One region of the Rhizobium sp. No.120 genome, then DNA from elsewhere that is predicted to be linked to it. Evidence: riboswitches for the same ligand, from Rfam matches in the RefSeq annotation. Region 1 holds a riboswitch; each other region holds the start of a gene.
The links. Region 1 has a riboswitch for cobalamin ahead of ACYJRZ_RS09215 (aromatic ring-hydroxylating oxygenase subunit alpha). Riboswitches for the same ligand answer to the same signal wherever they lie in the genome.
Positions count from the first base shown of each region.

Region 1 (7,860 bases):
CCTGCTTGTCGCCAATCTCGGCAAGGGGCTCCATCTCCTCGCCGGCAAAACGGCCTGCTTCCGACAGGATGGCATCGACGACATCGGCGCTCAGGTCGCCCAAAATGCCTTCGTCCATCGCGCGCTGCATGCCCGCGACATGCTTCAGCGTGAATGCGATTTCTTCGACTGGCGCCTTATACATGCTGCTTCCTCCGCACTGGCATTAGCGATGAGCCGCCTCACCCGGATCATCAATCACATCTGCTACAGCTAGTTTATTTTTACGTAAACGTCAATTTTTTCATATTGCAAGCGGCATCGATTTCCACCATCTCGCGCACCCGAATCCAACACGCGTTTGACGTGGTGGTGGCAACGCCGCCTAAATCCGGGATTATTCTACCAGGGCTCGGACGTGCATAAACAATCGTCATGAATGAAGACTAAGGCAACTGTTCAGACAAAGCGAACGATGCCCCCATGAACACGCTCACGTCAGTCAATTCTATACCCGGTTTTATCTGGGCGTACCGTATCCGCCCCGGCGCAGCCAAGCCGGAGCGCCTGCCCGATGATACCGATCGCTCGACGCTTTTCAGCGATGACGGTTTTCTCTGGCTGCATCTCAATCTCGTCGATGCCCGCGTGCCGGCCTTCCTCGAGGACGCACCTGGATTGAACGAAGCCGCGCGCGTCGCTTTGACCACGCATGAGACCCATGCGACGATTACGGTCGATGATCAGATGCTGTTCGGCACATTAGTCGACTTCCAGCGTGACTTCGCTCACAACACCCACGATATCGGCTGGCTGCATTTCGCCGTCACCGATCGCATGCTGATCACGACGCGGCTACAGCCACTCCGCAGCCTCGACAGAACCCGCATGCTGATTGAGAAGAATGCCACACGATTTGCGAGCCCGGTGGATATTTTCGAGCTGATCGTCGTCGAATTCCAGCGGACGCTGATTTCGGTGGTCATAGAGATCAGCGAAGAATTAAATGCCATCGAGGACTTCGTGCACGGCAACACGACGCACGACGAGCGTGCCAAGCTGCCGCCCATTCGAAGGACCATCGTGCGTCTTCATCGTCATCTTGGCACCGTTCTCTCCCTGATGCGCCACGCCGCCGCCTCGGACGACGAGGAAATGCCGCTCGGATTTGAGGATGTTGCGGGCCGCCTGACCGGGCGGCTGGAAGCAGTCGAACACGATGTCTACGCATTGCAGGAGCGGGCGAGGCTGCTGCATGAAGAGATCGATTCAAAGCTTGCCTCCGAGATCAACCGGCATCTCTATATCCTGTCGATCATGACTGCGTTCCTGCTGCCGCCGACGCTGGTGACGGGCTTCTTCGGCATGAATACATCCGGCCTGCCGCTGGCGGGCGGTGCAAGCGGCACTGGATACGCCGTTGGCTTCATCATTGCCTCCATGCTGCTGGCATGGTGGCTGCTCAAGCGCGTCAATATTCTCTGATGTCGAACCATGCAAAAAGCCGCCCGGCGGGAAACCGGACGGCCGGCGTTGGTCGTTCTGAAAGCGCTGCTTAGAAATACGGCGAGTAGCACTGACGGCGCGGGCCGGAATTTGGCTGGAAGGTATTGTCGTAAGCGCGATAGGAGCGATAGCGCGACTCGCACCAAGCGACGTGCCGCGGGTTGATGCCTACGGACGGAGCTGGAGCCGGCTCGTAATAACGCGGCTGGCTGGCGATCGCGCCACCGATCAGCGCGCCTGCGCCGAAGGCTGCCAGCGGGAACCAATAGCCATCATGATAGCGATAACCATGACGATAGCCGCCGCGATAACCGCGATAGCCACCATACCAGCCACGGCGATAGTAACCGCCATGGCGCCACTGCACCTGCTCGACGTTGCCAGGCGCGGCCTGGGTGGGCGAGGATTGATTCACGATCGGGGCAGCAGGCATCTGAATGGCGAAAGACGGTGTGAAGCTCGTCAGGGCGACTGCAGCCGTCAGGGCGACTGTCGCGATTTTTGCACGGAAACCAAGCATTTTTATCTCCATTTCCCTGGTTCGGCTTGCTACTCAAGCCTGTAGGCGTTTCATGTCGGGAATGCTCCCGAGCAAGGTTTCACTGCCTGCTTCCTCGCATATCCGAGTAGACGACAAGAACGCGGCAGCACGTTATTTAGTTCCTTAAATCCCTACCGAATTAAGGAGTTATGCGGGACTCCGGGATGAACCTATAGCGATTTCACTCTTAACCCAAGATTAACCAGCAATCCTTACTATTATTTCATGAAAGGATACCGAAAGAGTAACCTACTCATTTGCAGCTTGCTGACGATCCTGGCCCTGATGGGGCCGGTCTCCAAACCTTCGGCCGGTGAAAACCAGCCATGGAACGATCCGAAAAACGCCCTGATCGTCGATGCTTACGAGCTGAACACCATCGACTGGAATGCGTTTTTACAGGACAAGAGGATCGCCGGATTCATCTCCAAGGCGTCCGATGGGCTTCCTGAAAGCTTCAGTTGCACCGGCGACCATGGCGGCGATACGGTGGCCCATTGCAGGACGATGTGGCGTAAGTACGCGGTCAGCCGGGAACTGTTTCAAACACGCCGAATGCTGGCAAAGGCGAACGGCCTGTTATGGGGCGCTTATCATCTGGGACGGCCCGGCAATCCGATCGATCAGGCCAATCATTTTCTCGATTACGCCAATCCGCAGCCGGACGAGCTGATGGTGCTCGACATTGACGGCATGGACGCCGCGCAATTCATGTCACTTGACGATGCGCAGATCTACGTCGCCCACATCAAGGTCAGAACCGGGCGCTATCCCATTCTCTACGTCAACCACAATACGGCGCGCTATATCGCCGATCATCGCGGCACCTATCCGCTGCTGTCGCGGTTGCCCTTGTGGTATGCGCGCTACAAGCCCGATGTGAAAGGCACCTTTCCTCTCGGCAATTGGGATAATTACGCCATCTGGCAGTTTGCTTCGTCGGACAATTGCTCGGAGAAAAGCTGCCCTTACCGGGTGCCGGGCACGCTCACCGATATCGACGTCAACGTCGTGCCGATGACGAAGGTTCAGCTTGCGAAGATCTGGCCGCAGGGCGATCTCCTGCCGGCCAAACCCCTGCCTGCACCGGATCTGACGATCGCGCTCGCACAAATGTGCAGCGGACCGCGGCAGATGCTCGTTTCGCTGATGCTCGAAGTCGATCCCGTCGTCACGGCCTCGACCCCGCAGACGAAGCCGGTCGAGATCAACGAGCTGAATTACCAGGATTTCTAGAGTGTGATGCCGAGAAGTGTGGGCGGTTTTCGGACGACATAACGCTCTACTTCTTTGATGCTGGAGCGGATTCAGATTTAGGTCGAATAGACCTAAAATCATCCGACTCTAGGCTTCGATCTGCACATCCGTCTTCGGGCGCGAGCAGCAGGCGAGGATGTAACCCTCGTCGATCTCGTCGTCGAGGATGCCGCCATTGTGGCTCATCTCGACTTCACCGGAGAGCTTCATGACACGGCATGTGCCGCAAAGGCCGGATTCGCAGGCCGCGCCGATGCGCACGCCGGCGCCACGGGCCGCCTGAAGCACGGTCTGGCCCGCGGCACAGGCCACATCCCTGCCCGCCATGGTGAAGCGGATCGTAGTCGCCGCCTCGCCGGGGGCGTCGTCGGAGACTTCCGCAAGCGGCGTTGCCGCATTGGCCGGCTGGAAGCTTTCCTGGTGATAGCGCGACATGTCAAAGCCATGGGCTTCCAACATGGAACGCACGGCATCCATGAAGACTTCCGGACCGCAGCAGAAGATGATCCGGTCCATGAAATCGGGTGCCAGCAGACCAATCTTCGCCTTGTCGATGCGGCCCTTCAAGCCCGACCAGAGGTCGGTGCGGCCACAGCCCTCGACGATAAAACCGAGATTGAGGTTCGGCATGAAGCGCGCGAGATATTCGAGCTCCGAGCGGAAAATAATGTCCGTCGGGCTGCGCGAGCAATTGACGAAACTAATGTCAGACAGCGGTGCGATATCGGACATATACCGCGTCATCGACATCATCGGCGTGATGCCGGAGCCGGCCGAGACGAAGAGATATTTCTCGCCGGGATGGCGAATATGGCTGAAATCGCCGAGCGGGCCAAAAGCCTTGATGCGCATGCCGGGCTTCAGGTTCTCGAACATCCAGCGGGTGCCGATGCTATCCTTCTGCGCCTTCACCGTCACGGCGACCGAGAAGGGCCGCGACGGCGTGGACGATAGCGTATAGGTACGCATGACCGGCTCCGGAGCCGTCGGCAGCTCCAGCGTCACGAACTGGCCCGGCAGATAGCGGAACCAGTTGTCCTTGTCGGACCCGAAAGTGAAGGTCATCACGTCGGGCGCTTCGGGCGTGACCGAGAGACATTCAAGCAAATGCTGCCTGTCGTTCCAGGGCTGCATCTGGTCGAGGTGTCGATGCGGATAGGAGACGGTCATGTTCATACTCAGGCAACCGCAGACAACTTGGCCTGGTCGCCCTGCAGCCGGTTGATCATGAAAGTGGTGTACCATTCGACAAACTGCATGACGCCGCCTTCATGGATTTCCGAATAGGGACCTGGCTCATAGGCTGGCGAGCGGATGCCGAAGGCATTTTCCTCGACGATGCGGCGATCCTGGTCGTTGGTTTCGGTCCAGACGTGCGTCAGTTCCTCGAGATTGTAGTCGACACCCTCGACGGCATCCTTGTGAACGAGCCATTTCGTGGTCACGGCGGTTTCCTCGGCGCTGATCGGCAGGACGCGGAAGGAAATCGCGTGGTCGCCGAGCATGTGGTTCCACGTCGTCGGATAGTGGAACAGCAGCATGGTGCCGATGCCGTTGATCGTCACGTCGGGCGAGAGCGGCCGCCTGACGGCATTCTGGCCGGACATGGTGTAGCTCTCGGCGCCTTCGATCAGCGGCATGCGGGCGGTGCGGAACTGCCCGTCAGGAGAGATCTTGAATTCGCTCGGCAGGCCGGCGGCCTCGCAGCGCTGCCAGTGCTCGGTGATGACGGGATCGTTCATCGCGCCCTGTACGCCGGTCACGGTCGGCGCTTCCGGGAAGGTGCGGCACAGTTCGGGGTGATTGGCCGCGCAATGATAGCACTCGCGGTTATTTTCCCAGACGAGCTTCCAGTTGCCCTTCTCGATAATGGTGCTCTGGAAGGCGACCTTGGCTTCGCTGATGCGATGCGGGGCCATGTAAGGCTCGATCGTGGCGCGAACCGGCGCGAAATCCGGTGCGTTCTGCGCGAGGCAGATGAAGATGTAGCCAGCGACACTTTCGCAGTGTACCGGCTTCAGCGAATACTGGCTCTTGTCGAAATCCTCGGCCATCTGACGGGCAAACAGCAGCGAGCCGTCGAGCTCGTAGGTCCATTGGTGATAGGGGCAGACTAGCTTTGCCGACGATCCGCGCTCGGTCGTACACACGCGCGAGCCGCGATGGCGGCAGCTATTGTGGAAGGCGCGGATGACCTGATCGCGACCACGAACGATCACGACGGGATAATCGCCGATCTGGACTGTGAAGTAATTGCCCGCACGCGGCACTTCGCAATCATGGCCGATGAAAAGCCAGTCGCGATAGTAGATCGTCTCCATGTCGAGCTTGAAGTAATCCGGATCGGTGTAGAAGGGTTGCTCCAGGCTGAAACCCGTCCGGTGGTTCTTCAGTTGCCGCAGAACTTTGCTGCCGATATCCATTTGCCTATCCTTGCGCAATACCGGAAGACGAGCAGAGGACATGCAAGGCCGTTGGGAACGGCCGAAAGCAATGCCCCGACCGCCCGCCGCGGTCAGTAACCCATATGTGCCCAAGGCTGGTTTCCGGGCTCTGGAGCGGCCCTGCTTCCAGGACCCCATGGCACCTTCCCAGACCGATCGGTCCAGTGGCTTTATCCGCCATGCCTCACTCCACCACCGTTGCGGGGGCAGCGCCGGATTTTGACCGGCTTCCCAATTCTCCATCTCCCTAGCAGACGGCACCTTGAGATTGATATCATCATAGCTCTCGGCCTCATCGGCCGCTGCGTTGCAATGCGACATCGGCTTCGAATTTGACGACAGGCAAAACCGGACGATAGGACGGTTGCAGGCCGTGAGAATATTGACAGGCAATTCAATCGCTTGGGCGCCTGCATCGAAGACGGTCCGGGCATCGCATGTCCATTCCACCAATGACGCTTTATTCTGATTGCGACAAGCCAGCGAACGGCCGCTAATCAGGACAATAAGTGGGCGGCGGAGAGCGCCTGCAGAGTCGGCAGCGGTAGTCTTCGCTCAGGCGCGATCAAGCTCGGCTCAAGCTCCGTAATCCATCATGTCCTCCAAAGAATTTTATAGCGAGATCCGGCATGGCCAAACTCAGATATTTCGACGCTGGGAAGCCCGCCGAGCCCGAACCGGCGCCAGCGGTATCGACGACGGGATATACCGAATTCCTGCGCACAGGTCGCATCAACCGCAACAGACTACATTGGCTGGCGGAAGAGCGGGAATATCTTACCCATGAGCAGGTGGCTGTGCGCACGGCACAGAAGCTCAGGGATGCCGGCGAAAAGACCCATGACCGGCTCAACAGCTTCCACAAGTCCATCCGCTTTCCGAAGCTCATCTTTCACCACACGCTAAAGGACACGCCGCATCTCGGCTATTGTCACGTCACCGCGGCGCGGACGCAGTTCGCGCATTACGAGGACGTGAACTGGGCCTTCTATATCGCCAATTTCTTTGCCCGCATCGGCCAGGAAGAGAACTTCTTCGAAGACATCAGCCTCAAATATTCGCGGATGTATTTCGCCGTTGCCATTCATCCGGACAAGCAAGCCGAAGACAAGAAGCTGACGATCAATCGCGATATTCGCGGCAATGGCGTCCTGTTCCATACCCACGATCCGCAGATCGCCATCCGCAATGTTCTCTTGCTCGGCGCCCGCAACGAGCAGCTTCGCGACATCATTCGCCAGCTTTGACGATTGATCCGAAAACTCGAAGAGCATAAGAAACGGCCTGAACTGCAAGCAGGCAGGCCATGGCACGACACATAGACATTCTCGAACATCCGCAAACGGCGATCGAAGTTGCGACAGCGACTCTCGCCGAGGGTCTGCCGATCGGGCTGCCGACGGAGACGGTCTACGGCCTTGCCGCCGATGCCACCAATCCAGCCGCCATTACCCGGATCTACGAGACGAAGGGCCGGCCGCGCTTCAATCCGCTGATCTGCCATATGAGCGATCTCGCTATGGCCGAGCGCTATGCGATCTTCGATCCCATCTCGCGCAAACTCGCGGAAGCCTTCTGGCCTGGCCCGCTGACGCTGGTGCTGCCGTTGAGACCAGACAGCGGCATTCATCCGCTGGCGACCGCAGGGCTCGATACAGTGGGCATCCGCGTGCCGCAAGGTTTTGCCGGTGAACTGATCCGTGCCTTCGATCGGCCGCTTGCCGCGCCGAGCGCCAATGCCTCGGGCAAGATCAGCGCCACCAGCGCCGATCACGTGAGTGACGACCTAGGGGAGCGGATCACGCTCATCCTCGACGCCGGTGCCTCGGCTATCGGCGTGGAGTCGACCATCGTAAAGGTCGAGGATGGCGAGATGCGCCTCTTACGACCGGGCGGTCTTGCGGCAGGCGAGATCGAGCGGGTGGCCGGCAAGGCGCTGAAGCGCAAGAAGAAAGCCTCGGCTGCCATCGAAGCGCCGGGGATGATGGCTTCGCATTATGCACCGGGCGCAGCCGTGCGCCTCGACGCGACTGAGGTTTTCGCGAACGAAGCGCTGATCCGCTTCGGGACACAAGATATTCCCGGCAGCGAAAAGGCCATTGCCGTGCTGGACCTCAGCGCCAGCGGCGATCT
Region 1 is NZ_BAAJNQ010000002.1:726,779-734,638, reverse strand. It holds gene ACYJRZ_RS09240 (acyl-CoA dehydrogenase) at 1-184, opposite strand, end outside; gene ACYJRZ_RS09235 (transporter) at 463-1,464, shown strand; gene ACYJRZ_RS09230 (BA14K family protein) at 1,535-2,005, opposite strand; gene ACYJRZ_RS09225 (glycoside hydrolase family 25 protein) at 2,312-3,262, shown strand; gene ACYJRZ_RS09220 (FAD-binding oxidoreductase) at 3,371-4,459, opposite strand; gene ACYJRZ_RS09215 (aromatic ring-hydroxylating oxygenase subunit alpha) at 4,462-5,706, opposite strand; cobalamin riboswitch at 5,804-6,007, opposite strand; gene ACYJRZ_RS09210 (DUF6656 family protein) at 6,357-6,974, shown strand; gene ACYJRZ_RS09205 (L-threonylcarbamoyladenylate synthase) at 7,034-7,860, shown strand, end outside.

Region 2 (7,860 bases), on a different contig from region 1:
TTCAGAAACCATTGCAGCGGCTGCACGATGGCGTCGATGAGAGTGCCGTAGGCGCGCACGGAAGCCCTGAAGCCGTCATCGATATTCTTGCGTGCGAGACGGATGATCGATTCGTCTATTGCCGGAAAGTTGCAGAGCACATTCGGCAGGATCGTACACTGGATAGCCATGTATTTCCCCTTCTTGGTCCGGTTTTGTCCTGCTCCGCGCGTGTGGCCTTCACGCGTGGATGGCTTGCAGCGCTGCGACCGGTTCTTCAGGCTGCCCTTGCATTCTTACTATATTCGCCACCATCAATCTGCACTCGTTGCGACCTTGCGCCTTGCCGCACCGTCGGTATGAGCGTCGTTTGGGTCGTTCTGCGCGAATATGAAATCGGCGGCAGGCACGAAGCCGCCGCCGATGAAGCAACATGGATCAGAGCGAAGCCTTGATCTTGGTGGCGACGTCCGGCGCGACCCACTTGGTCCACATGTCGGGGTAGGTCTTGAGGAAGTACTTGGCGCCGTCCTCGTTCGTACCCTGATTGTCGGTCATCCAGGCGAGAACCTTGCCGACCGTGGCGTTATCCCATTTGCGGGTTTTCATGTAGTCCATGGCGATGCCGGCCTTTGCGGCAAAGTCCTTGGTTACGACGGTATAGACGTCCGAAACCGGATAGGAGTTCACCTTCGGACTGGCGCAATCCTGCTGTGACGTGCAGGCATCCCATTCCTTCTTGTCGTGCGGCACGTTGAAGCTCAGACGAACCATGTCGTATTTGCCGAGGATTGCGGTCGGCGCCCAGTAGTAGCCGAGCCAGCCGGTCTTCTTTTCAAAGGCGTTGGCAATCGAACCGTCGAGACCTGCAGCGGAGCCGGTATCAACAAGGGTGAAGCCAAGCTTATCGGCGCCGAGAGCCTTGTAGAGGTTGGTCGTGGATATCTGGCAGTTCCAGCCCGCCGGGCAGTCATAAACGGCGCCCTTCGAGGGATCTTCCGGGGCAGGAAAGAGCTCGGGATGCTTGAGGGCGTCCTGAACGGTCTTGATGTCCGGATGTGCGTCGGCGACGAACTTCGGAATCCACCAGCCTTCGACGCCGCCATCGCTCAGAAGCGGCGCGGCCACGATCAGGCGGCCTTCGGATACGGCCTTGTCGAGCGCGGTGCGCACGGCGTTGACCCAAAGCTCTGGTGCGACGTCAGGCTGGCCTTTTTCGTTCATGGAGGCAAAGGTCGGCTGTGTATCGCCAGTCACCAGGGTGACATTGCAGCCGTAACCGTTCTGCAGGATCAACTTGTCGACCTGCGCGGCAACGCCTGCGGATGCCCAGTTCATTTCAGCAATGGATACGCTGCCGCAATCTGCGGCGTGCGCCGAGCCAGCCAAAGCATAGGCGCCGAATGCGAAGATGGCTGAAGCGAGAAGCTTCTTCATTGATATCGTCTCCCAATTTTTCGTTACGTTGCGGAAATCGACTCTAACGCGTTCGATTTCTGTCGATCCCCCTGTCAGCGCGGTCTAATTGCAACCGTTCACACGCCGCTGACGACGCCGGTACGGTCCCCTTTGCTGCTGTCATGCATTTGGTCTTTTTGCGACCGCGGAACTATGTCTCGGCCGGGCATTCTTTGCATCGACATCAGGCAGCGTAAGGATTTGGATGAAGAAATCAACAGCCCGTCGGCCGATGGACGTTATCGTGCCTCTTGGAGAAGCTTAAATAAGCACCTGAATTAGCCTGTTTTCTGCCATTCGTGGCTGCAAAACGTCCATCACATGCTTCTACAGGGCCCAGCCGCCCAGGCGGATTTGAATAGCACTCAAATATCGCGTCCCTGAAAGACGTTTTATATCCGATTTGCGTCGTTTGCGACTTCTCAACGCAACGGGGAAAATTTTCAAAAAATTTTCCGATTCACTCTAATTTAAGCACTTAATAACCCTCCGGTAACGATGTCGGTTTATCAATTGATGCGTGGCGGGGGACAAACCGCTGCTTCCCGGGATCAGGTATAGCGTACCGGGAAAGCGAACCTTGCGGTGTTTGTGCAGGGAAGCCGGCGTTTTTGGCAAACCGCGTGGATCTCCGGATCGCGCGGTTTTCGCGTTTATAAGAGTGCCATTATGGGGCAGTCATTTGTGGAAGCGGAAATTGGCTCCGATCCCGCCAATAAACCAATAATAAAGCCGCCGATGCTGTCGCATGGCGGCTTCTCATGTGTCGGCTTGGCAGCTTGACGCGCAGTCAGCCAACATTATAGGTGCGGATAAAGCCAACCGTGCCGAAGCGCGTATCGAGCTGCTGCAGGCGGCTCTCGGGGCGATGAGCCGGAAGTTTGCCATTCCAGGCGATCTGGATGGAATTCTGTCTGTTGAAGATGAAAAGCATTGGGGTATCCTCCGACCCGGACCGGCCGGTTTCGTTGTTTGTTTTCACGATGCAGATAATCCTCCTTTGCGTAACTCACAATGGATGAAATCGTCATCCCATGTCGCAAACGGAGCATGTTGGAGTGTGATGCATTTTTGTATCGTGGCGGTGGGCTATGAGGGTGGAGATCGCGGCAAAATCAAGGCGAAATCCAGCGTTTTCAATGGCTGTAGCATATCGAGGGAATGGGAATGACGAGAGCGATCATGCTGCAGGGAACCGGCTCCGATGTCGGAAAAACGGTATTGGTCGCGGGCTTGTGCCGTCTGTTCGCAAACAGGGGTGTAAGGGTGCGCCCCTTCAAGCCGCAGAACATGTCGAACAATGCTGCCGTTGCGGAAGATGGCGGCGAGATCGGACGCGCTCAATGGCTGCAGTCGCTGGCGTCGCGCGTTCCCTCGTCGGTTCATATGAATCCGGTGCTGTTGAAGCCGCAATCGGAAACCGGCAGCCAGATCATCGTGCAGGGCAAGGTCTGGGGACAGGCCAAGGGCAGGGACTATCAAGCGCTCAAGCCGCAATTGCTCGGCGCAGTGCTCGAAAGCTTCGCCACCATGCGCGCAGGAACCGATCTCGTGATCGTCGAGGGGGCGGGTTCGCCCGCCGAGATCAATCTTCGGCGCGGCGACATCGCCAATATGGGTTTTGCGACACGCGCCAATGTCCCCGTCGTGCTGATCGGCGACATAGACCGCGGCGGTGTGATCGCGTCACTGGTCGGCACATATCACGTCTTGCCGGAGGAAGACCGGAGGATGATCCGGGGCTATCTGATCAACAAGTTCCGCGGCGATGTCTCACTGTTTGGTGAGGGCATAGAGGCGATTGGCAGTTTCACAGGCTGGCAATGCCATGGTGTCGTGCCCTGGCTGAAGGCGGCGGCACGTCTACCTGCGGAGGATTCGGTCGTATTGGAGCGACTTGTTCGAGGTTCCTCTGGCGCGCTCAAGGTCGCCGTACCCGTGCTGTCGCGCATCGCCAATTTCGACGACCTCGATCCGCTGCGGGCTGAACCAGATGTCGATCTGGTCTTCGTCCGCGCTGGGGAGCGTTTGCCTGCGGATGCGGGGCTTGTCGTATTGCCCGGTTCCAAGTCTACGATCGGCGACCTGTTGGATCTGCGCGAACAAGGGTGGGATCGCGATATTGCCGCTCATGTGCGTCGCGGCGGCCGCGTCATCGGTATTTGCGGCGGCTATCAGATGCTCGGCCATATCGTCCATGATCCACTTGGTATCGAAGGATCGGTAATCGAAACGCCCGGATTGGGTCTGCTGGATGTCGAGACGGAGATGGCGCCGGAAAAGACCGTGCGCAACAGCACTGCCATCTCCAGGGAATATGACGTGCCGCTATCGGGCTATGAAATCCATCTTGGCGTGACACGAGGCCCGGACTGCGAACGGCCATCAACGATGATCGATGGACGGCCCGATGGAGCGGTATCGCCGGATGGCCGCGTCATGGGCACATATCTGCATGGGCTCTTCGGCAGTGATGCTTACCGGGCAAAACTGCTGGCAAGCTTCGGCCTTTCCGGCGAGCGCATGAACTATCGCGCCAGTGTCGACGCAGCACTGGACGACGTTGCGGCAGAGCTGGAAGCTGTGCTCGATCCTGCCTGGCTTGACAGCCTGATCAGCTAAAGTTCGCCGGAGACCTCCCGTCTGCGGCGGTCGAGTTCTTCGCTGTAGCGACGCAGCGTATAGCTCTCCGTCAGCAGGCCGATAACCTTGCGTTCGATCAGGTCGTTGACCACGACGAGCGCTTCGCTCTTTGTCTGTTCGAACATGGCGGCTGCCTGCTTGGCGTTCATTTGCGGCTGCAGGAACTCGTTGCGCAGCCGGATGAAATCGGACAGGCCGTGTTCCTCGTCGTCCTTTTCGATCGGGCTCGCATAGACATCGGGCACGACCACCATTCCGGAATATTTCTCGTTCTTGTCGACCAAGATGACGCGCTGCGCCGAACCGATCGGGAAATTCTTGCGGAAGTCCTCAATGCTCATGTCGATGCTGGCCATATGCACATCGGGGCGCATCATGCGGGCGACGGTCAGATTGCGGATCCAGCCGACATCGTGAGCGCTGCGGATGCTCTCGCCGCGCAAGTGGAAGCGCCATGTGGCGAAGGAGTAGCCGAAGGTCGTGCGCACCACCAGCGAGGAGGTGATGACGGCCGCCAGAACTAGGGCGGTGATCGGGAAATCCCCGGTGATTTCCAGCGCCAGGAAGGTCATCGTCAGCGGTCCACCGATGATCGCGACGGCGAGCGAGCTCATGCCGACGACTGCATAGACGGCCGGCGTAAGCGTGGCATGATCGAAATAGGGTGCGCAATAGGCGAAGATCTTACCAAGCAGCGCACCCATGAACAGGGAGGCAAAGAAGAGGCCGCCTCTGAAGCCGGAGCCGATCGAAACCGCAGATGCCAGCGATTTCAGGATGAAGACGCCGACAAGTGCGCCCAGCGTCACATCGGTCGAAAGGTTAAGATGCAGAGCGCCATGGCCAGCAGACAGAACCTGTGGCGAGATTAGCGCCAATGTTCCGACGACCAAGCCGCCAAGCGCGGGGCGGAAGGGCGGCGCGATGGAGCTTTTGCGCGCCAGTTCCTCGACCCATGCGACGCCCTGCATGATCAGGATGCCGATACCGGCACAGAAGGCGCCGAGCAGGATGGCAGGAAGATAATCCGCCGGAACGATCGCGCCGAAATGATCGATATCGATGGCAAAATCGTCGCCGGCGAGCAGTCTTGCGATCATGGTCGATATCAGCGCCGAGACAACGACGGGTGTGAGGGTGACGATCGAATAGCTGCCGATGATCAGCTCGAATGCGTAGAAAGCGCCGGTGAGTGGCGCATTGAATGCAGCGGCAATGGCGCCGGCCGCGCCGCAGCCGACGAGCATGCGCAGGTCCGCGCGGCGCATCTGCATCTTGTAGCCGAATTTGGAGGCAATGCCGGCAGCGATCTGCGTGTAGCCTGCTTCGAGCCCGACAGAGGCGCCGAATCCGTTCGAGATCAGATTCTGCACGGCCACGATGATACTGTCGGTCAGCGACATGCGGCCGCCGTGCAGCGCATTGGCTTCGATCGGGTCGACCATCGGCTTTTTGCGCGTGCGCGATAATATGTAGAGCAGGACGCCGAGAATGATGCCGCCTGCGATCGGTGCGATGAATAATACGGATTTGTCCTGAATTGCCACCGCCGCCGAACTCAGGCGTTCGTAATCGGTTATGCCGTAGATGAAGCTGTGAAGCTTGCGCGAGATATAGCTCATCGCGGTTACGGCGCAGCCGGATGCTATTCCCGCCAGCGCGCCGGCGAAAACAAGACCCAATTCGCCACGACGCAGCAATGCCCTGAAGCGACCGAGATCGAACAGGGCCGAGAAGACGCCAAGGCGTCGCGGTTGGAATTTCTGCAGCATGAGGAGCGGACGATACGTTTTTACTCGAATGTGAGAGCTTACCCTCTATAAGCTCCTAACATCAAAGAAATACGGCAAAAAAGCCGCTGGCTTTGTGAGAATTTTCAGCCGATTTCGCAATCAGGATGACGCAGGCCGCATCCATGCCCTTGATTGACTTGACGTATGTGAAAGCCTAATCATTACCGGCATAACGAATGGTTCCTAAGCGGCGATCTGCCGCATGGGATGAAAAGGGAATGTGACGGGACGGACCCAATCCGGGCGTTCTCATCACAGCCGACCCCGCGACTGTAGAGCGGTCAGGGTCTTTCATTCGGTTTGAAGCCAATCCCGTCGATGGTGCGCATGGGGCGAACGGGGCAGGGGAAGCTCAAATCGAAAAAGCCACTGGTGTGGCGTCATGATCAACCGGGGCTGGACGCCTCTTATTCTACGAATCGTCCGCCTTTTCATGATGCATTGCCGGGAAGGCGAGAAAGACCCGCTGGCGCACGATCGGGGGCGACCGGTTTCGGTCCGCCCCCGTCGCGGCGCCTTATCCGCGAGCCAGGAGACCTGCCATGCGTGCCGGGCGCAGAGCCTGTTTTGGGACGCGAGTTCCGCTGCCAGCACGGAGGTTGTCATGGCGCAAGACGAGTTTTCGGCGTGTAGACGCCCGTTTCCCGGTTCCAGCGCCGTGCTGCCGACCCTCGCTTCCGCACGGGCGTGGGCATAACGCATGTCGGCTTCAATTTCCCAAGCGGTCTTCGTCCTCGGTGGCGCGCGCTCCGGCAAATCCAGGTTTGCCGAATCGCTGGTATCGGATACCGGTCTCGAACGTCACTATCTGGCGACAGGGCAGGCATGGGACGACGAGATGCGCGAGCGCATCGCCAAGCATCGGGCCGACCGCGGCGATCTATGGCAGACGCACGAGGAGCCGGTCGATCTCGTTGGGCACCTTGCCGCTATCGACGCGGAGGGGCGGGCGGTGCTTGTCGACTGCCTGACGCTCTGGGTGACCAATCTAATGATGGCGGAGCGGGATATGGCGGTGGAATTTGCCGCTTTGACTGCGTTTCTGCCGACTGCACGCTCAAGGCTTGTTCTCGTTTCCAACGAGGTAGGCTTGGGAATCGTGCCGGAAAATCGCATGGCGCGCGAATTTCGCGACCATGCCGGCCGCCTGCACCAGATGGTCGCGGCGGTAAGTGCTGAAGTTTATTTTATCGCAGCGGGCTTGCCGCTGAAAATGAAGGGTTGATGCATATGAACCAGGAAAAAATTCCCGCCACCGTCATCACCGGCTTCCTGGGAGCCGGCAAGACGACGATGATCCGCAACCTCCTGCAGAATGCCGGCGGCAAGAAGATCGCGCTGATCATCAACGAATTCGGCGATCTCGGGGTCGATGGCGACGTGCTGAAGGGCTGCGGCGCGGAGAATTGCACGGAAGACGACATCATCGAGCTGACCAACGGTTGCATCTGCTGTACTGTTGCCGATGATTTCATTCCCACCATGACGAAGCTTTTGGAGCGTGATGCGCGCCCGGATCACATCGTCATCGAAACATCAGGCCTTGCGCTGCCGCAGCCGCTGGTCGCCGCCTTCAATTGGCCCGACATCCGCACCCATGTCACCGTCGACGGCGTGATCACCGTCGTCGACAGCGCCGCCGTGGCCGCCGGCCGCTTCGCCGACGATCACGACGCTGTCGAGGCCGCCCGCGTCGAGGACGACTCGCTCGATCATGAAAGCCCGATCGAAGAGCTTTTCGAGGATCAGCTGACCTGCGCCGATCTGATCGTGCTCAACAAGACCGATCTGATCGACACCGATGGTCTCGGCCGCGTGCGCGCCGAAGTTGCCTCGCGCACGGCCCGCAAGCCGACGATTATCGAAGCGAAGAACGGTGATGTTCCGGCCGCCGTGCTGCTCGGCCTCGGCATCGGCACGGAAGACGATATCGTCAACCGCAAATCGCATCACGAGCTCGAGCACGAGGATGGGACGCCGCACGACC
Region 2 is NZ_BAAJNQ010000001.1:773,553-781,412, forward strand. It holds gene ACYJRZ_RS03835 (ABC transporter permease) at 1-170, opposite strand, end outside; gene ACYJRZ_RS03840 (ABC transporter substrate-binding protein) at 418-1,416, opposite strand; gene ACYJRZ_RS03845 (hypothetical protein) at 2,186-2,608, shown strand; gene ACYJRZ_RS03850 (cobyric acid synthase) at 2,605-4,059, shown strand; gene ACYJRZ_RS03855 (chloride channel protein) at 4,056-5,852, opposite strand; cobalamin riboswitch at 6,034-6,432, shown strand; gene cobU (bifunctional adenosylcobinamide kinase/adenosylcobinamide-phosphate guanylyltransferase) at 6,574-7,098, shown strand; gene cobW (cobalamin biosynthesis protein CobW) at 7,104-7,860, shown strand, end outside.
Region 2: it holds a riboswitch for cobalamin, as region 1 does, so the genes downstream of both, cobU (bifunctional adenosylcobinamide kinase/adenosylcobinamide-phosphate guanylyltransferase) here and ACYJRZ_RS09215 (aromatic ring-hydroxylating oxygenase subunit alpha) in region 1, are expected to answer to the same signal.

Region 3 (7,860 bases), on a different contig from region 1:
TCGGAGACGGCGGTCAGCGCCCGGATCGACATCTCGATCGTCTTGCCGAAATTCGGGCTGTCCATTGCGGCAGCAATATTCAGAGAACCGAGATTACAGGAGATGTCCTTGCCCATATGCTTGTAGGAGAGGTCGTCGTTGTACTCGCTTGCTTCGCTGACCTGCAGAATTTCGGAGCATAGATTGCTCATGGTGATGCGGCCGGCAACCGGATTGGCGCGGTTCACCGTATCCTCGAACATGATGTAGGGATAGCCGCTCTCGAACTGGATTTCGGCGATCACCTGGAAGAATTCGCGTGCCTTGATCTTCTTCTTGCGGATGCGGCTGTCGGCGACCATCTCGCGATACTTTTCCGTCACCGAAATCTCGGTAAACGGCACGCCATAGACGCGCTCCACGTCATAAGGCGAGAAGAGATACATGTCCTCGTTGTTCTTCGCGAGTTCGAAGGTGATATCTGGAATGACCACGCCGAGCGACAGTGTCTTGATGCGGATCTTCTCGTCGGCATTTTCGCGCTTGGTATCGAGGAAGCGCATGATGTCGGGATGGTGAGCGTTCAGGTAGACGGCACCCGCGCCCTGCCGCGCCCCAAGCTGGTTGGCGTAGGAGAAGGAGTCTTCCAGTAGCTTCATGACAGGAATGATGCCGGACGACTGGTTCTCGATATGCTTGATCGGCGCACCGGCCTCACGGATGTTGGTGAGCGATAGTGCCACGCCACCGCCGCGTTTCGACAGCTGCAGAGCGGAATTGATGGCGCGGCCGATCGATTCCATATTGTCTTCGACACGCAGCAGGAAACATGAAACCAGTTCGCCACGCTGCTTCTTGCCGGCATTGAGGAAAGTCGGCGTTGCCGGCTGGAACCGGCCTGAGATGATCTCGTCGACCAGATCGCGCGCAATCTGCTCGCTGCCCTGCGCCAGCGTCAGCGCGACCATGCAGATGCGATCTTCATAACGTTCGAGATAGCGCTTTCCGTCAAAAGTCTTCAGCGTGTAGCTGGTGTAGTATTTGAAGGCGCCTAGGAAGGTCGGAAAACGGAATTTCTTCGCATAGGCGTGGTCGAAGAGATCGCGCACGAAATTGAAGGAATACTGATCCAGCACCTCCTGCTCGTAGTAGCCTTCCGTCACCAGATAATCGAGCTTTTCCCTGAGGTTATGGAAGAAGACCGTATTCTGGTTGACGTGCTGGAGGAAGTATTGCTTGGCCGCCATGCGGTCCTTGTCGAGCTGGATCTTTCCGTGCTCGTCATAGAGGTTCAACATGGCGTTCAGGGCGTAATAGTCCAATGCCGTTTCCGCGGCCTTCGTTGGCCGGTCGCTCATGTCTCGCGACAAAGAAGAGCTTAGCGTGTCCAAAATCGTTCCAATCCATGTCTGACATTGGCGACATCCTCATCCGTGCCCAGAAGTTCGAACCGATAGAGGTATGGTACCCGGCATTTGGCAGAGATGATGTCGCCGGCGATCCCGTAGGTCGCGCCGAAGTTGCTGTTGCCCGCGGCGATGACCCCGCGGATGTTCGAACGGTTGCCCGCATCGTTGAGGAAGCGGATCACCTGCTTGGGCACGGCCCCCTTGCCGCCTTCGCCGCAATAGGTCGGGACGATCAGGACGTAGGGCGAGGTCGCACGAAACTCGTCTCCCGCGGCAAGCGGAATACGAGCAGCCGGCAATGCGAGCTTGACAACGAAGCGATGGGTATTTTCCGACCGGCTGGAGAAATAGACGATCTCGCCCACCGCCCGGATCCTTAAGCGAGAGCGCTGATCATATCCGGACGGAAGCCGGCCCAATGCTGTTCACCGGCAACAACGACGGGAACCTGGCGGTAACCCAGACCCTGCACCAGTTCATAGGCAGCGGCATCGGTCGACACGTCGACGATGGTGTAGTCGATGCCTTGGCGATCAAGCGCGCGGGTCGTTGCTGTGCACTGGACGCAGGCGGGCTTGCTGTAGACGGTGATGCTCATGAGATATCCTCGTATGGATGGGCATGGAAAATCGCTCGGGCATCGGGTGATGCCCGCTCGTCGGGTGAAAAGTGGAGACAAACCTAGCCGGCGGCCGGACGCATTTGAGCGGCCGTCACTCGCGCTGGCGACTATGGATACTTAGGAACATGCACTTCACCCCGAAGTTATTCAGCGGGTCTTCGAGGAAGCGACGGGCGGCCATCATGCCGCATGATCATCGCTCGCCAGCAGGACACCCCGCCCGTGGACGCTATTGCTCAAGGCAGGTCTCCTGGCTCGCGGGTCGCAACATTCGTCTCGCCTTCCCAAGACACGAGGCCTCAGTGACGTCATCAAACGAATGCTCGCCGCTTACAGTTGCGGGGGCAGCTCCGGCTTGGCAAACATCATGTTCGCTGACCGGATTCCCATCTTAGCCTCCAATCCTTGCGAATCAGAAGAACCTTGAACACTAGATATAGTATCTTCAGTTAAAATTGCGTCAACTGCTTCGATGGCCTCAAGCAGATTTCCATGTTGATGGCTCTCGAACATCGCACCCGACGCGGGGGCTGAGGGATTGGCCAGAAGCAGCCTGAGCCTTTTCACCTGACACTGCTTTCGCGGATACGGTCGGCGAGATCGAGAAAATTCTGGCGCATGCGCCGCAATGTGAAATCGAGGCCGAACAACCGGCCCGCTTCGCTAAATCCCATCGACTGGGCGGCCTCGGAAGTCCGAAGGGTGCTGAACGCGGCGTCGAAGGCTTCGTCGCCTGCCGAAAGCACATCCGGATCGATCTCGCCGCCGGCGCGCAATGCCCTGCCGCATGCCTCCGCAAAGCGGGCTTGTGCCTCCAGAGTTCCGCCTGCCTGAGGTCCGATCGCTTCAACGATTGCCGGCGGGAAAGGCGTTTCCACGATGTGGCTGAGATAGGTCATGTCGTTGCGAATGCGCCAGAGCGAACGTGGGATAGCCTCCGAAATTCCCTGTCGCGTCAGCCAGAAGGCGCGCTCGCGCTGCGCATCGGTCAAAAGCGCTTCCGTCGCCATCAAGGATTGACGGAGCGCGATATTCGCATCCGTAGCCGATACCGGCTCACCCTTTTCGACCGCGGCTGCAAGCCTGCGCAAGATCTGCGCCATGACGTCGAGCGCCGACCCGAAGCGATCCAGCACTATCGTCCGTGAGCGCGTCGGCAGGATGAACAAGCTGGCGAGCACGCCAACGACACCGCCCAGGGTAATTTCGGCAATGCGATCGATCACGAAGATCCCGACGGGGACGGTGGCGGAATGGGTCAGCATGACGATCGCGGCTGTCAGTCCGGCATTGCGCAAACGAGGCACGCGCGCCGCCACGAAGCTCGCAAAGCCGACGGCGCAGATCAAGGCAACGCCAATCGCAAGCGGCTCCTGCGGCGTGAAGAACACGGCGATCCCCCCGAGAATGGCACCTGCGACCGTCGCAACCAGCCGGTCGAAAGCCGCTCCGGCGGTGGCACCCACCGATGCCTGCATGACGATCAACACGGTAAAGACCGCCCAATAGCCTTGCTGAAGGTGAAGAAGCTGGGAGACGGCATAGGTGATCGTGCAGGCGATCATAACCCTAAGCGCCTGCACTGCCGCACGCTTAGTCTGGATCAGCGACGTTTTGGGCGCTGATGGCGGCTGTCGTTGACGAGTTACAGGATCGGTCATCGCGCAAGTTTTCGCCTGGTATGCTGACAATTGCTGTCCGGGCCTTGCCCCTTCCCTACTGCCGCTAGTGAATGACCGCATGACCAACAATGGCAGTATTTGCGCGAATATGGAAGGCGCGCAGGCAATAGCAAGCGCGCCGTCAAGCCGTTGATCCACCATGCTCGCTGTACAAAGCACGCGCAGTCGCCCATGACAGGAGCGGGGATAAGATTTAGCTTCAAACCGTGGCGGAAGCCTCAGATGTCGGCGGCGTCTCCTCAACGAGCACCTGACGCAGCCGTGCCTCTTGTTCGGGCGATAGCGAGGTGCGCAGAAGTCGAGCATGCTCACCCTTGAATTCGGCAAGCACCTTTTCCGGTTGAACCTTGCGGATGAGGAGGAATAGCGCGGAACTCTTCACCGGGATGGTTTCCGCCAGCTTCTCGATAAGACCATCATCGATGCCGTAGTCCGCCAGCGATCCGGCCAAAGCGCCCGAACCCGCACCGATTGCGCCGCCAACGACGAGACCGGCCAGAGGATTGAGGAAAAGCAGCCCAACGAGTGACCCCCAGAGAGCCCCGGAAAGACCGCCGCTTGCGGCGGCGGCCGCCGTCAGATTGACACTCTGCTTCAGGCGAACCTTTCCGGATTCATCACGAACGGCGATAACGGCATCCTCCAGATCGATCAGATATTCCTTTTCGAGCTGAACAAGGCGGTTCAGCACAGCGTCCGCTTTATCGGCATCATCGAAACCAAGCACAACAAGTTCTGACATCGAAATCCTCCGGGTCGTGTTGTCGAAACGAAAAGTCGGGCATTAAGGCTCTTTAGAGCCGTTTCGCTTTTCTTCGAATCGCGAAAACGCTCTAGTGAACAGCCGTGCTGACCAATCGGTAAGGATGAGTAGCATTGAACTGCGAGATCATTGCGACAGCCTGTTGCAAAAGCCGTTCCGCATTTTCCGGATCATCGCGGGCAAGCTGATCTGCATTGACGCGGATGGCTTCCGCCATATTGGTGGACAGGATGGCGAATTGCTTGTTGCCTTCGACAAAGGCCTCGCGTGCATTGCCTTCCAGAGTCTTCGCGACATCGATGAGGATTTCCTCACGCTCTTCGACACTGAGGTCTTCGATCGTTTTTGTTCTTTCTTCCATTTGCTCACTCCTAACAGACGTGATTGTGACCGAGCTCATAAAGCCTCGGCTGCCACTCACTTAGGAAGGCGCAAATTCGTGTTCAAGGTTCCGTTTCACCCAACCCTTCGGTTTACAAAGCCGTAAGAAACCGCCAGTTCGGCGTCTGCCTGGTAAGTACGGAACAATGAAAGCGCCACGCGGTTTGATTGATGTGGCCGGCATCACTGCACCACGAAAGGCTCCAGGCGGCAGCGCTTTCGAAATGATGCGAGACTTTTCCGATCTGACGAACAGGATGAGCGAAATGACAGACACCAGACGCGACAATGGCAATTCGAAGGCCCAACATGACGTCACCCGCAATCGCGTAGGATCAGTTCCCGCCGACCAGACCAAAGGTGAGATCGATGCGGCGTCGGAACACGTCAAAGAGCGCGCTCCTGACGACGTGCCCAATATCGAAGCGGAAAAAGAAGCCGTCCGCCAGCATGGCGATGCCTTCGTCGTGAAGAGCGATCTTGAAGACGCGGACCAGCGTGAGGCGGCACCTGGCACTCGCGAACAACCATAGGTCCTTCATCGGGTGATCTCAGCTTCACTCCATCCCCTTGCAATCGAAACCAGGAGATAATCATGACCGATATCGACGAGAACGCGCGCGTCTGGGAACTGGTCGACAAAATCGGCTTTTGCATGCTGACCACGCAAATATCCGGCAGCCTGCGCGCACGGCCGATGGCTGCACATCCAGAACCGATTGAAAACGCGATTTATTTCCTGACGGATGTCGGGGGCCACAAGGATGAAGAGATCGCCCGCTGGCCGAATGTCTGCCTCGCTTTTGCCGACACCAGGGGTCAGAAATATGTCTCGATATCTGGGACGGCTGAAGTCAGCAATGACCGCGAACGCGTCAGAGATCTCTGGTCCACGGGAGCTAGAGCCTGGTGGGAGAGCGCCGACGATCCGTCGATCCGCGTTTTGAAGGTAACGCCTATCTTCGCCGAATATTGGGATAGCCCCGGTAGCATCATCAGCTACATCAAGATGGCGGCCGCCGCAGTCTCGAATACAAGACCCGACATGGGCGACAACGTGAAGGTCGAGCTTTAGCCTTTAACTGCAGCCATGCCGCACATATGTGGCGGCATGGCTGCATTGAGCCCTAAGAAGGCGCGAATGGCTATTCCTCCCATTCCTCGTCATCGGAGGAAAGCAGATCCACCAGCGCTGCCACCTTGCCGGCGGGCAGATGGCGGCCTTCGCCGATCAAAGCCTCATCGCTGTTAACCCAAGCCCATGCCTCGGACAATTCCGTCGGCGTTGCGCCCGTCGCAACGATATCGGCGATAAGGGCCTCGTCGACAGGGCCGAGTACCGCTGTGACGTCTCGCGAGGTCAATGTCATGTCCTGCTCCTCTTCCTGTTTGTCAGACCATGATCATTCCTAAAATATAGAAACGTGAAGATGAACTTCCACCCGCTGCCGGACAGAAGCGATATCAAAAAACCCCATTAATCCATTGAAATATCTACAATACTCACAAAAGAAAATCTATCCAAAAAGCTCTTTTGCAATCTTGAAAACGCGTGGGATCAAAGCGCCGTTGTGCGGGAACCGTCCCCCTAGCGGCAATTCTGGATGCCAAAGGCCATCATGCTGCCGCAAAGCACCAAGTCGCAGAATCCGTCGTCTGGATACCGACTCAAGATCGCATGAGGCGTGAGTTGTTAAAATATCGGGCCGGCTCCGCCGTTCTTCAGCGTGAAATAAGCGAAGGCTGCTACAAAAAAAGCAATAACGGCTAGGACCGCCAGCAAGCGCTTGAGCCAGGGAGGCGTTTGTCTCGGCGGTTTCGGCTTCGGACGGCGTTCAAACTTGATGACATTATCGGACATGACAATCGATTAGCGAAGATCAAACGGTTTGCCAATCCGGCACAAACGTCACGGATGCGATGCTTCCGCCATCGGCCAGACAAAATGCTCTGTTTACCCACACTCTCAATCTTGTCCGCAACATATTCTAAGCCGCGGATATCCGATTGAAGCTCACAGCCCTGAAGGTGCTTTCTTGAATATCCTCAATAAAATTCGCCCATGGAGCCCGCAGCAGCGTGCATTGATTGTCCCCTTTCCGGCAAAACGGGATCTGGCCGAGCGCAAATCCATGGCAACGAGCGCCGATGGCCCGATTGTCGCGTTTTTCACCGAAGGCAGTTTCTACGAGCAGGAAAAGGAGCGTATGGCCCATTCGGCGGAACGGATCGGGTTGAAAGTATATGCAACCGCAGTGCCCAGCGCCGGCAGCTGGGTGCTGAATGCCGGGCTGAAACCCGGCTTCCTGCTCCAGGAAAGGGCGAGGCTTCGCGGACCGATACTTTATGTCGATGTTGATGCCGTCTTCCATCGCAATCCCTGGCCGGAGCTTCGTAAACTCGAATGCGACATTGCTGCCTACTATGAATTTGATGAACGCCTCATCAGCGCGACCATTCTCATCAACGATACGCCTGGTGCGGCGCAGCTCATCGACCGCTGGCGGGAAGGCTGCCTTGCCAGGCCCGATGTGTGGGATCAGGTCGTTCTGGAAGAAATCATCGCCGAGGATGCGGCAAGTGCGACGCCGCAATTTCGTGTGGTCAGGTTGCCCGCTTCATTCTGCTGGATATTCGATCGGGTCGAGAATGGTTCTGTTGGCCACGTCTTCATCGAGCAGCTACAGGCAAGCCGCGAGGCGACCAAGCGCAAACGCTGGTTTGGCCGCATCGGCAAACGCCTGAAGCGCCGCCGTGATAGGGTCGAAGAAATCGAGCGCGTTCTAAAGGATGATGACTGAGGAACGCTTCAAGCGAAGCTTCAACGGGAGCCAAACCAGATCACAGCATGTCGCCGAGCGTCCAGTGGTTGTTCCATCGTGCATCGATCTCGTCCTCGACGCTCTGATAGCGAATATCGGTGGAAAGGCGCAGTCTGTGCTGGCTGTCCTGATTGGTGGTGGAGGCGTGGATCATGAATGGTGAATGGAGCATGACGTCGCCTGCCTCATAGTTGGCGACCAG
Region 3 is NZ_BAAJNQ010000005.1:82,236-90,095, forward strand. It holds gene nrdE (class 1b ribonucleoside-diphosphate reductase subunit alpha) at 1-1,337, opposite strand, end outside; gene nrdI (class Ib ribonucleoside-diphosphate reductase assembly flavoprotein NrdI) at 1,358-1,753, opposite strand; gene nrdH (glutaredoxin-like protein NrdH) at 1,765-1,986, opposite strand; cobalamin riboswitch at 2,234-2,451, opposite strand; gene ACYJRZ_RS16950 (FUSC family protein) at 2,574-3,671, opposite strand; gene ACYJRZ_RS16955 (DUF1269 domain-containing protein) at 3,892-4,434, opposite strand; gene ACYJRZ_RS16960 (hypothetical protein) at 4,526-4,816, opposite strand; gene ACYJRZ_RS16965 (hypothetical protein) at 5,094-5,369, shown strand; gene ACYJRZ_RS16970 (pyridoxamine 5'-phosphate oxidase family protein) at 5,432-5,911, shown strand; gene ACYJRZ_RS16975 (hypothetical protein) at 5,982-6,206, opposite strand; gene ACYJRZ_RS16980 (putative nucleotide-diphospho-sugar transferase) at 6,873-7,637, shown strand; gene ACYJRZ_RS16985 (phytanoyl-CoA dioxygenase family protein) at 7,678-7,860, opposite strand, start outside.
Region 3: it holds a riboswitch for cobalamin, as region 1 does, so the genes downstream of both, nrdH (glutaredoxin-like protein NrdH) here and ACYJRZ_RS09215 (aromatic ring-hydroxylating oxygenase subunit alpha) in region 1, are expected to answer to the same signal.

Region 4 (7,860 bases), on a different contig from region 1:
TACCGGCACCATGAGCGTGGTGCCGCTATTCATCAGCATGGCCTCGCCGGTCTTGACGATTGCCTTGTTGGGACCGGTTATCTCAATGCCGCTGAATTTCACATTGAGAGCTTCCGAGAAGGTCAGGTCGAGTTTTGACGGAGTGGTCTTGACCGTGCCGTCGGCCGCCGGAACGGCGGATTTCAGATGGGCATGCGCCATAGCCTGGCCGGCAAGGGCGATACTGATTGCAAGGGCAGCGGGGAGCAGTTTCTTGATAGGGGGCATTTGATTTCCTCATTATGTTGGTGATCCGCGGAAAGCCCGCGGATTCGTGTGATGGCGATCGGTCGGTCATCAATATCCGTTGCCGCGAGGGCAAAGATGTGTTTCTGCATGATCGTTATCCTTGATCCGGCGGGAGCAGGCGGGCGAAACCACTGGCTCCGCCTCACCTCGTCAGGAGAAGAAGCGCCGGAGAGGCGGCACGAAGCGAAGCAGGAGCTGATCGAGGAGCAGCATCGCGACGATGGCAACGCCCGTCAGCGGGAAAGCGATTCCGAAGACGATGGCAATGAGCCACAGACCGATATACACGGACTTCTGCGGCGGCATCGGCGGCACGCCGAGACGACCCGATGGCCGTCGCTTCCACCACATGGTCGCGGCCGTCACGCAGCAAAGGATGATGGCGAGACACGCGGCCAGCATTAGAAGCTGGTTGAAGAGACCCCATTCCTGTCCCTGATGGACATTGATGCTCCATTCGATCGCCTTGCCGAGTGCCGGATACTGGTCATAGGAAATATCGACCAGCGGCTTGCCGGAATATTGGTCGATATGGACGGTGCGTTCCTTGCCGAGGTCTCCGAAATAATGGCTTGCCGTATAGACGCCGGTCTCATCCGCAGGGATTGCAAGATCCGCGCCGGCGACCATGCCCAGCCCATGCATGATCTCGACGGCCTTGTCGAGACCGATCGGCTCGGCCGATTGCGCCGCCGCGATGTCGGAGAGCGGAACGGGTGCGTTTTCGACCACCCAGCCGGCGCGGCTGACGATATCCTGCGTGACCTTCGTCGATTTCGGCACATCGTCCCACACGGCTGCCGGCGTGCCGAGATTGTTTGCGGTCAGCCAGGCGTTGACATTGGCGCCCCAATAGCCGGACCACGGCATGCCACTGAAGGCAAGAAAAAAGATCAGAATGCCGGCGAGCGCTCCCGTTACGGCATGCAGGTCACGCCAGAAGACGCGCCGCGACGGGGTGCCTCGAACCGTAAGAACGCCGCCGCTCTGTTGGCGCGGCCACCACAGATAGATGCCGGTTACCACGAGGACGAGGGCGAAGCCCGCGACGATCTCGATGATGCGATTGGCCCACTTCCCGAAATAATCGAGACTGTGAATGCGCTTGACGACCCAGCCGAATTCCTGTTTCGACCCCACCGATCCCAGGATGCCGCCGTCGTAAGGATTGACGTAGACGATGGTCGATTGTCCATCCTTGGACAGCGTTATCCAGGCCGAGCGGTTCGGCGCCGACGCTTCGTGATAGGAGATTGCGCGCGCGCCCGGAAAGGCCGAAAGCGCCGCATCGGCGATCTGCTGCGGCCGCAGCATGGCGCCGGCCTCGGTGACAAGATAGCGGTGCGAATAGAAGGTATCGGCGATCTGGTCCTTGAAGAGGTAGAGCGAGCCGGTGATCGCCAGATTGAGCATGAAAGGGATGACGAGCAGGCCGGCGAAAAAATGCCAGCGCCAGATCGCGCGATAGAGCGACATATTATGAGATGCTGCGGCTGCAGGCTCTACAGTGGTAATGGCAGACATGAAATCCTCCGAAGATCGGCAAGGCTGCCGCAAGCAGTCGATCTGAGGATGGTGCGGCGAGATGGTTCGCCATTTGGCGCGAGCTTTCCCTGAACGACGGGCCAATCGGCCTGCTTTGTTCGGCAGGATGCAGCTGGGAACACCAATCCTCAGATGTCGCGACGTAATGGTCGCGCAAGCGGCAGGGTTGACGGCGGGCATCGCGACGAAAGCCGCAATGCCGGTTCAGCCAACGATGTCGAGGAGGGGAGGGGCTCTCGGACCTGTATTCGGCGGATAAAGCTGGCGGTGGAACGCCTCCGATCTAGCGACGACCGTCTCTCCAAACGGAGAAGCGAGGCGTTCGCAAATGTCGGTCGGAGGCGCAGGCAGCATCGCGGCAGACGCAATCCGGCATGCCTCGCATCCGGGCGCATAGGCTTTCCCATGCACCTTGCCATCGGCATCCTTATAGGTGATGCAGAGGACGGGCAGCGATCCGTCCGGAAGCCGGTATTGGGCAAGCTCGATCGGGGATATTTCGTCGGCGGTTGCTACGATCGGTTGATGGGCGAAGCCGACGAACAACAGCGCAACGGCGCAAAGAATGCGCGCGCTCCACTGAAATGTTCGCGAAATCGTCTTCCGCATGCTTGTCCCCACCACCGCATTCGCGGATAAGGTCTCAGTCATAGGGCAGGCCTATCGCAAGCGCAATGCGTCAATTCGTGCCGTGATGCCGCTGCACTGCCGATCGATGAGAGGCATATAAACTATTTTTAGAGATCGCATGGTATCTCGTAAGGACTTCGACCATGCCGCCGCAGCTCATCCATTGCGGCGCGTTGCGAAGACTGGGAATCGCCATGGAAGTCGAAACACATCTGATCTCTCTAATACGTGTCCTCGGCCAGGTGGCAATTATTGTCTATGCCTATTCCTGGGTCATCCGTACCGTCGAGCGTGGCGCTTTGAAATCCGTGGCCGTCGGGCTGCTGTTCGGGCTGGTCGGCATTCTTTCCATGGGCGATCCCATCCAATGGATGCCAGGCGTGATTCAGGATGGCCGCTCGATCCTCCTTGTCCTAACGCCGATCTATGGCGGCCTTTTGGCAACCGTTGTCGCTGCGGCGATGATGGGCCTGTTTCGGTACATGGTGGGCGGCATGGGTGCCGCAATCGGCGTTGCCGGCATCGTAATCGTCGCGATCGTGGGCTATGTACTCAGTCTGCTGCCGCGGCAATGGACCGGCACGGGCTGGCGGCGATCGGCTCTGTTCGGCTTAGCGACCTGCTCATCCATTGTGGTTGTCTTCCTTTTGCCGTGGGCGGTTGCGCGCGCCCTTCTGATCTCGGCCACACTTCCGGTGACGATCGTCAATATCCTCGGTGTCATGCTGTTGTCGGATCTCTTGCAGCGGGAGCAATATCGCATCGGCATCCAGCGTGCGTTGGAGAATGAAGCGAGCCTCGATCCGCTCACAAGGCTTCCCAACCGCCGGGTGCTGCAGCGCGAAGGCGATCGTTGCAGCAAGGAAGCGGGCACGCGGCGTATCCCCTTTTCGATCATCATGCTTGATATCGACCACTTCAAGAAGATCAACGACAGCTGGGGCCATTCCTTCGGTGATACCGTTCTGGCGCGATTGGCCGATGTCATCAGGCGAACCGTGCGCAAGACCGACATTGCCGCCCGCTACGGCGGCGAGGAGATTGTCGTGCTGCTGCCCAACACCGATACGCGGGCTGCGGCTGCCATCGCGGAGAAAATTCGCAAGGATATCGAGGGTACAACCTTGATGTTCGAGCAGGAGGCCGTCCATGTCACGGTCAGCATCGGAATCGCCTGCTCCCTCGAACCGACGACGGATTTCAAGCATGTGCTTGAGGCCGCCGACAAGGCGCTTTATCGCGCGAAGGCAGGCGGGAGAAATCGCGTGGAACTGGCGGAGGCGGCTTAGGCTCGCCGCCTTTCAATGGTCGCGACGTGCTCTTTCTCATTTCTCGTCCTTGACGGAAAGGGGCAGTCCGGAATAACTGGGCGTGACGGTTCCCCAAGGAAGACTCCGCGGGGATTAATAGGGAACACGGTGAGGACGACCCAAGCGGGACCTAGACCGTGGCTGCCCCCGCAACTGTAAGCGGATTGCCGATCATCCGGGAGTGACCAGCCTGTTGGTTCCTTCCTGAGGCTTTGAGCCGTGCCACTGCAAGCATGCTTGCGGGAAGGCCGATGATCGTCAGAGATCCGCAAGCCAGGAGACCTGCCGTCGATCACGATCCAATCAGCCGGGCGGGGATGCCCGGAAAGGACAGAGAATGATTGACCTGCGCCTTCGACATTATCCGAAATCTATCGGCCTTGATTGGGATCTCCGCAGCCGGCGACCGTCTTTCTCTGCGCGATCGCGCTGAAGACGCTTCGTTTCCTTAATCCCATCGGGATCTTTCATGCACCATTTTTTGACGACCATTGCATTTGCACTTGGGCTGACCGGTTTGGCCGGCTCCGGTTTTGCCGCCACCCAATATCCGCTCACCATCAACAATTGCGGTCAAAAGGTTACCTTTGAAAAGGTTCCGACGAAGATCGTTTCGATCGGCCAGGGCATGACCGAAATCCTCTTTTCGCTCGGCCTTGCCGACAAGATCGCCGGAACGGCGGTCTGGGTCGGTCCGGTTCTGCCGCGATATGCCGAGGCCGACAGCAAAATCCCGCGGCTTGCCGATAACGATCCAAGCTTCGAATCCGTTGTCGGCAAGGAGCCAGATCTAGTCGCTGCCGAATTCGAATGGCATGTCGGCGCGCAGGGTTCCGTCGGCAAGCGCGAGCAATTTTCCGAGCTTGGTATCAATACCTATCTTGCGCCGACCGATTGTGTCGCCAAGGTCAATACCGATGGCGGCGACGGCGTGCGCAAAGAGCTTTTCACGATGGATCTGGTCTATCAGGAAATCGCCGAGCTTTCTGAGATCTTCGACGTCAGGGATCGCGGCGATGCTCTGATCGCGGACTTGAAGAAGCGCGAGGCGGATGCGGTCGCTTCGATCGCCGGTGCCAAGGCCAAGGGCCTTCCGATCGTGTTCTGGTTCTCCAGCAAGGAGGTCAATGGCGACGCTTATATCGCCGGCAAGAACAGCGCTCCCGCCTATATTCTGGAGACGCTCGGCGCCAGAAACGTGGTGACGACGGAAGAGGAATGGCCGCAGGTCGGGTGGGAGACCATTGCGCAGGCCAACCCGGCCGTGATCGTCATCGCCACCATGGATCGCCGCCGCTATGCGGCCGACGATCCGAAGGTCAAGGTCGATTTCCTCGAAAAAGATCCCGTCACGAGCCAGCTCGATGCTGTCAAGAACAAGCGTTTCGTCATGATGGATGCGCAATCGATGAACCCGACCATCCGCACCATCGACGGCATTGAAGTCCTGGCCAAGGGCATCAAGTCCTTTGGCCTGGCGCAGTAAGATATGAGCCCCGCCGCAAAACGCAGGACGTGGTGGGTGCTCTTGGCACTCGCGATGGCTGCTGTCGTCCTTCTTGCTTTCATGATCAGTCTTGCCGTATCCATCGGCGAGATTTCCATCCCGCTGTCGACAACAGTAAAGGCCGTCTCGAACCGGTTATTCGGAACGAGCTTCGAACTCAGCCGGATCCATCAGGGCATCGTCTGGGACTATCGTCTCAGTCGCGCGATCGTTGCTGCGAGTACCGGCGCGTCGCTTGCCTTGAGCGGGGTGGTCTTGCAGGCGTTGCTGCGCAATCCGCTCGCCGAACCCTTCGTGCTGGGCATTTCCGCCGGCGCCTCCACCGGCGCGGTCTGCATCATGATCCTCGGCCTTGGCTACGGCATTCTGGGCCTTTCCGGCGGCGCCTTCCTCGGCGCGGTCGTCGCCTTCCTGTTCGTCGGCCTGCTTGCCGCCGGCGTCGGCGGCACGAGTGAGCGCATCATTCTATGCGGCGTCGCTGGATCGCAGCTCTTCAACGCGCTCACTTCCTATATCGTCACCACCTCAGCCAACGCCGAGCAGGCGAGAGGCGTCATGTTCTGGCTGCTCGGCTCCATGAGCGGCGTGCGCTGGCCGGATGTCTATCTTTCGGCGCCGGTTGCCATCATCGGCTTTGCCATCTGCATGGCGCATGTCCGCGTGCTCGATGCCTTCATTTTCGGCACGGATGCGGCCGCATCGCTTGGTATTGCGGTCAAGCGCGCGCAGATCGTTCTGCTTGGCGTGACTGCCTTCATGACGGCGGCGGTCGTCAGCATCGTCGGCTCGATTGGCTTCGTCGGGCTCGTCATTCCGCATGCGGCCCGCTTCGTTGTCGGGCCAAGCCATAATCGGCTGCTGCCGGCAGCGGCTCTGGCCGGCGCAATCTTCATGGCTGCGGCCGATATCATCTCGCGGGTCATCATTCCCCAGCAGATTCTGCCGATCGGCGTCGTCACGGCCTTGTTCGGAGCGCCGGCCTTCGCCCTCATTCTCTATCGCGCCCGGAGGACAGCATGAGCATCGCTGTGGACACGGTAACCTTTGCAGCCGGCAATAGTCTGATCGTCAACGGCGTCAGCCTCACGGTGGAAAAAGGCAAGGTACTCGGGCTTCTTGGGCCGAACGGCTCGGGTAAATCGAGCCTGCTCAGGCTGATCTGCCGCTTGCGGAAGGTCAAAAGCGGCGTCATCCGGCTCGGCGGCAGCGATATTGCCTCCATCTCCCGCGGCGATATCGCCCGCCGCATCGCGCTCGTCGAGCAGCAGGCGACAACCGATACGCAGGTCACCGTGATGGACGTCGTGCGTCTCGGCCGCACTCCCCATCGCGGTCCTCTGTCGGCCTGGAGCGCTTATGACGATGCGGCGGTTTCCGATGCGCTTGCCCGTGTCGGTATGCAAGGCCGTGCTAGTCAGCCGTGGCAAACCTTGTCGGGCGGTGAACGACAGCGCGTCCATATTGCGAGGGCGCTTGCCCAGACTCCAAGCGAGCTACTGCTGGACGAGCCGACGAACCATCTCGATATCCAACATCAGCTCGATATTCTCGGCCTAGTCTCCAAGCTCGATGTCACCTCCATCGTGGCATTGCACGATCTCAATCTTGCGGCCATGTTTTGCGACAGCCTTGCCGTTTTACAAAATGGCGAGGTCGTTGCGGCCGGGCCGCCCGAAGAGGTGCTGACGCAGGAACTGATCGCACGGGTTTTCGGCGTGCGCGCGCATGTCCAGAAATCTTTGGTTCACGGCCGATGCAACATTCAATACATGGCAGGTTGATTGCATCTGTTGAGATAGCGGAACAAAGTGGCTTGCCCCGCTCCGATCATGTCCGACCGGAGCGAATCGTATTGCCGGATCGTGCGAGTTCGCCTCAACCTTCGAAGCCGAACCGCTCGACATCGAAATCGTCACCGTCATAGCTGATAGCTCCGGCTTGAGCCTCCGCCATGTCGTCATGCATCGGAATGGGCGCGCTGACGAGGCCTGGAAGTGTCATGTCGATGGCCATGCCCGGCGGACGCAAGGCCCAGGCGACGATCGCCTTCGTCGACATGTCTCCTATACCGGCCGAGACATCCCGTGTCGCCGCTGAGGGAAGGGCGGCGATCGGCTGCATCTTTGCCATGGCGCTCTCGGCCGTATTCTCCGCATTGTCAGACACGACGAGCTTTCCGGCGTCGCTGCGTCCCACGACTAGGCTGGCGAGCGCGGGAGTTGGTCTTTCCGGTGCGGTCGCAGGGATGACGACGATGCTGCTGCTCGGCCGCCACGCCGGTAGCGGAACGGCATAGGCCGCGAGGTCGGCGAAGGGCTCGCTCTTGTTTGCTTCAGCCACCCGCTTGCCAAGCTGAGCCTCCAGTCCATCCACGGCTCGGCTTCTGGGGGTTGGCAGCATGCTGGTCAAAAGGCTGCGGTCGGGTTCAACGTTGCGAGACGCTGTGAGGGATCCTGCATCGTCACTATCGTCATCCATGACAGCGATCTTACTCGCCATCTGGGAAGGGCGCTTTTTTGATTGCGCGACTGCTACGTCATAACCCGGCAGCGGTCTGCCATCCGCCGGCACGTGAAGCGT
Region 4 is NZ_BAAJNQ010000018.1:42,374-50,233, forward strand. It holds gene copC (copper homeostasis periplasmic binding protein CopC) at 1-267, opposite strand, end outside; gene ACYJRZ_RS28985 (PepSY-associated TM helix domain-containing protein) at 439-1,812, opposite strand; gene ACYJRZ_RS28990 (hypothetical protein) at 2,038-2,442, opposite strand; gene ACYJRZ_RS28995 (GGDEF domain-containing protein) at 2,658-3,752, shown strand; cobalamin riboswitch at 3,822-4,077, shown strand; gene ACYJRZ_RS29000 (ABC transporter substrate-binding protein) at 4,243-5,259, shown strand; gene ACYJRZ_RS29005 (FecCD family ABC transporter permease) at 5,263-6,300, shown strand; gene ACYJRZ_RS29010 (ABC transporter ATP-binding protein) at 6,297-7,061, shown strand; gene ACYJRZ_RS29015 (DUF882 domain-containing protein) at 7,156-7,860, opposite strand, start outside.
Region 4: it holds a riboswitch for cobalamin, as region 1 does, so the genes downstream of both, ACYJRZ_RS29000 (ABC transporter substrate-binding protein) here and ACYJRZ_RS09215 (aromatic ring-hydroxylating oxygenase subunit alpha) in region 1, are expected to answer to the same signal.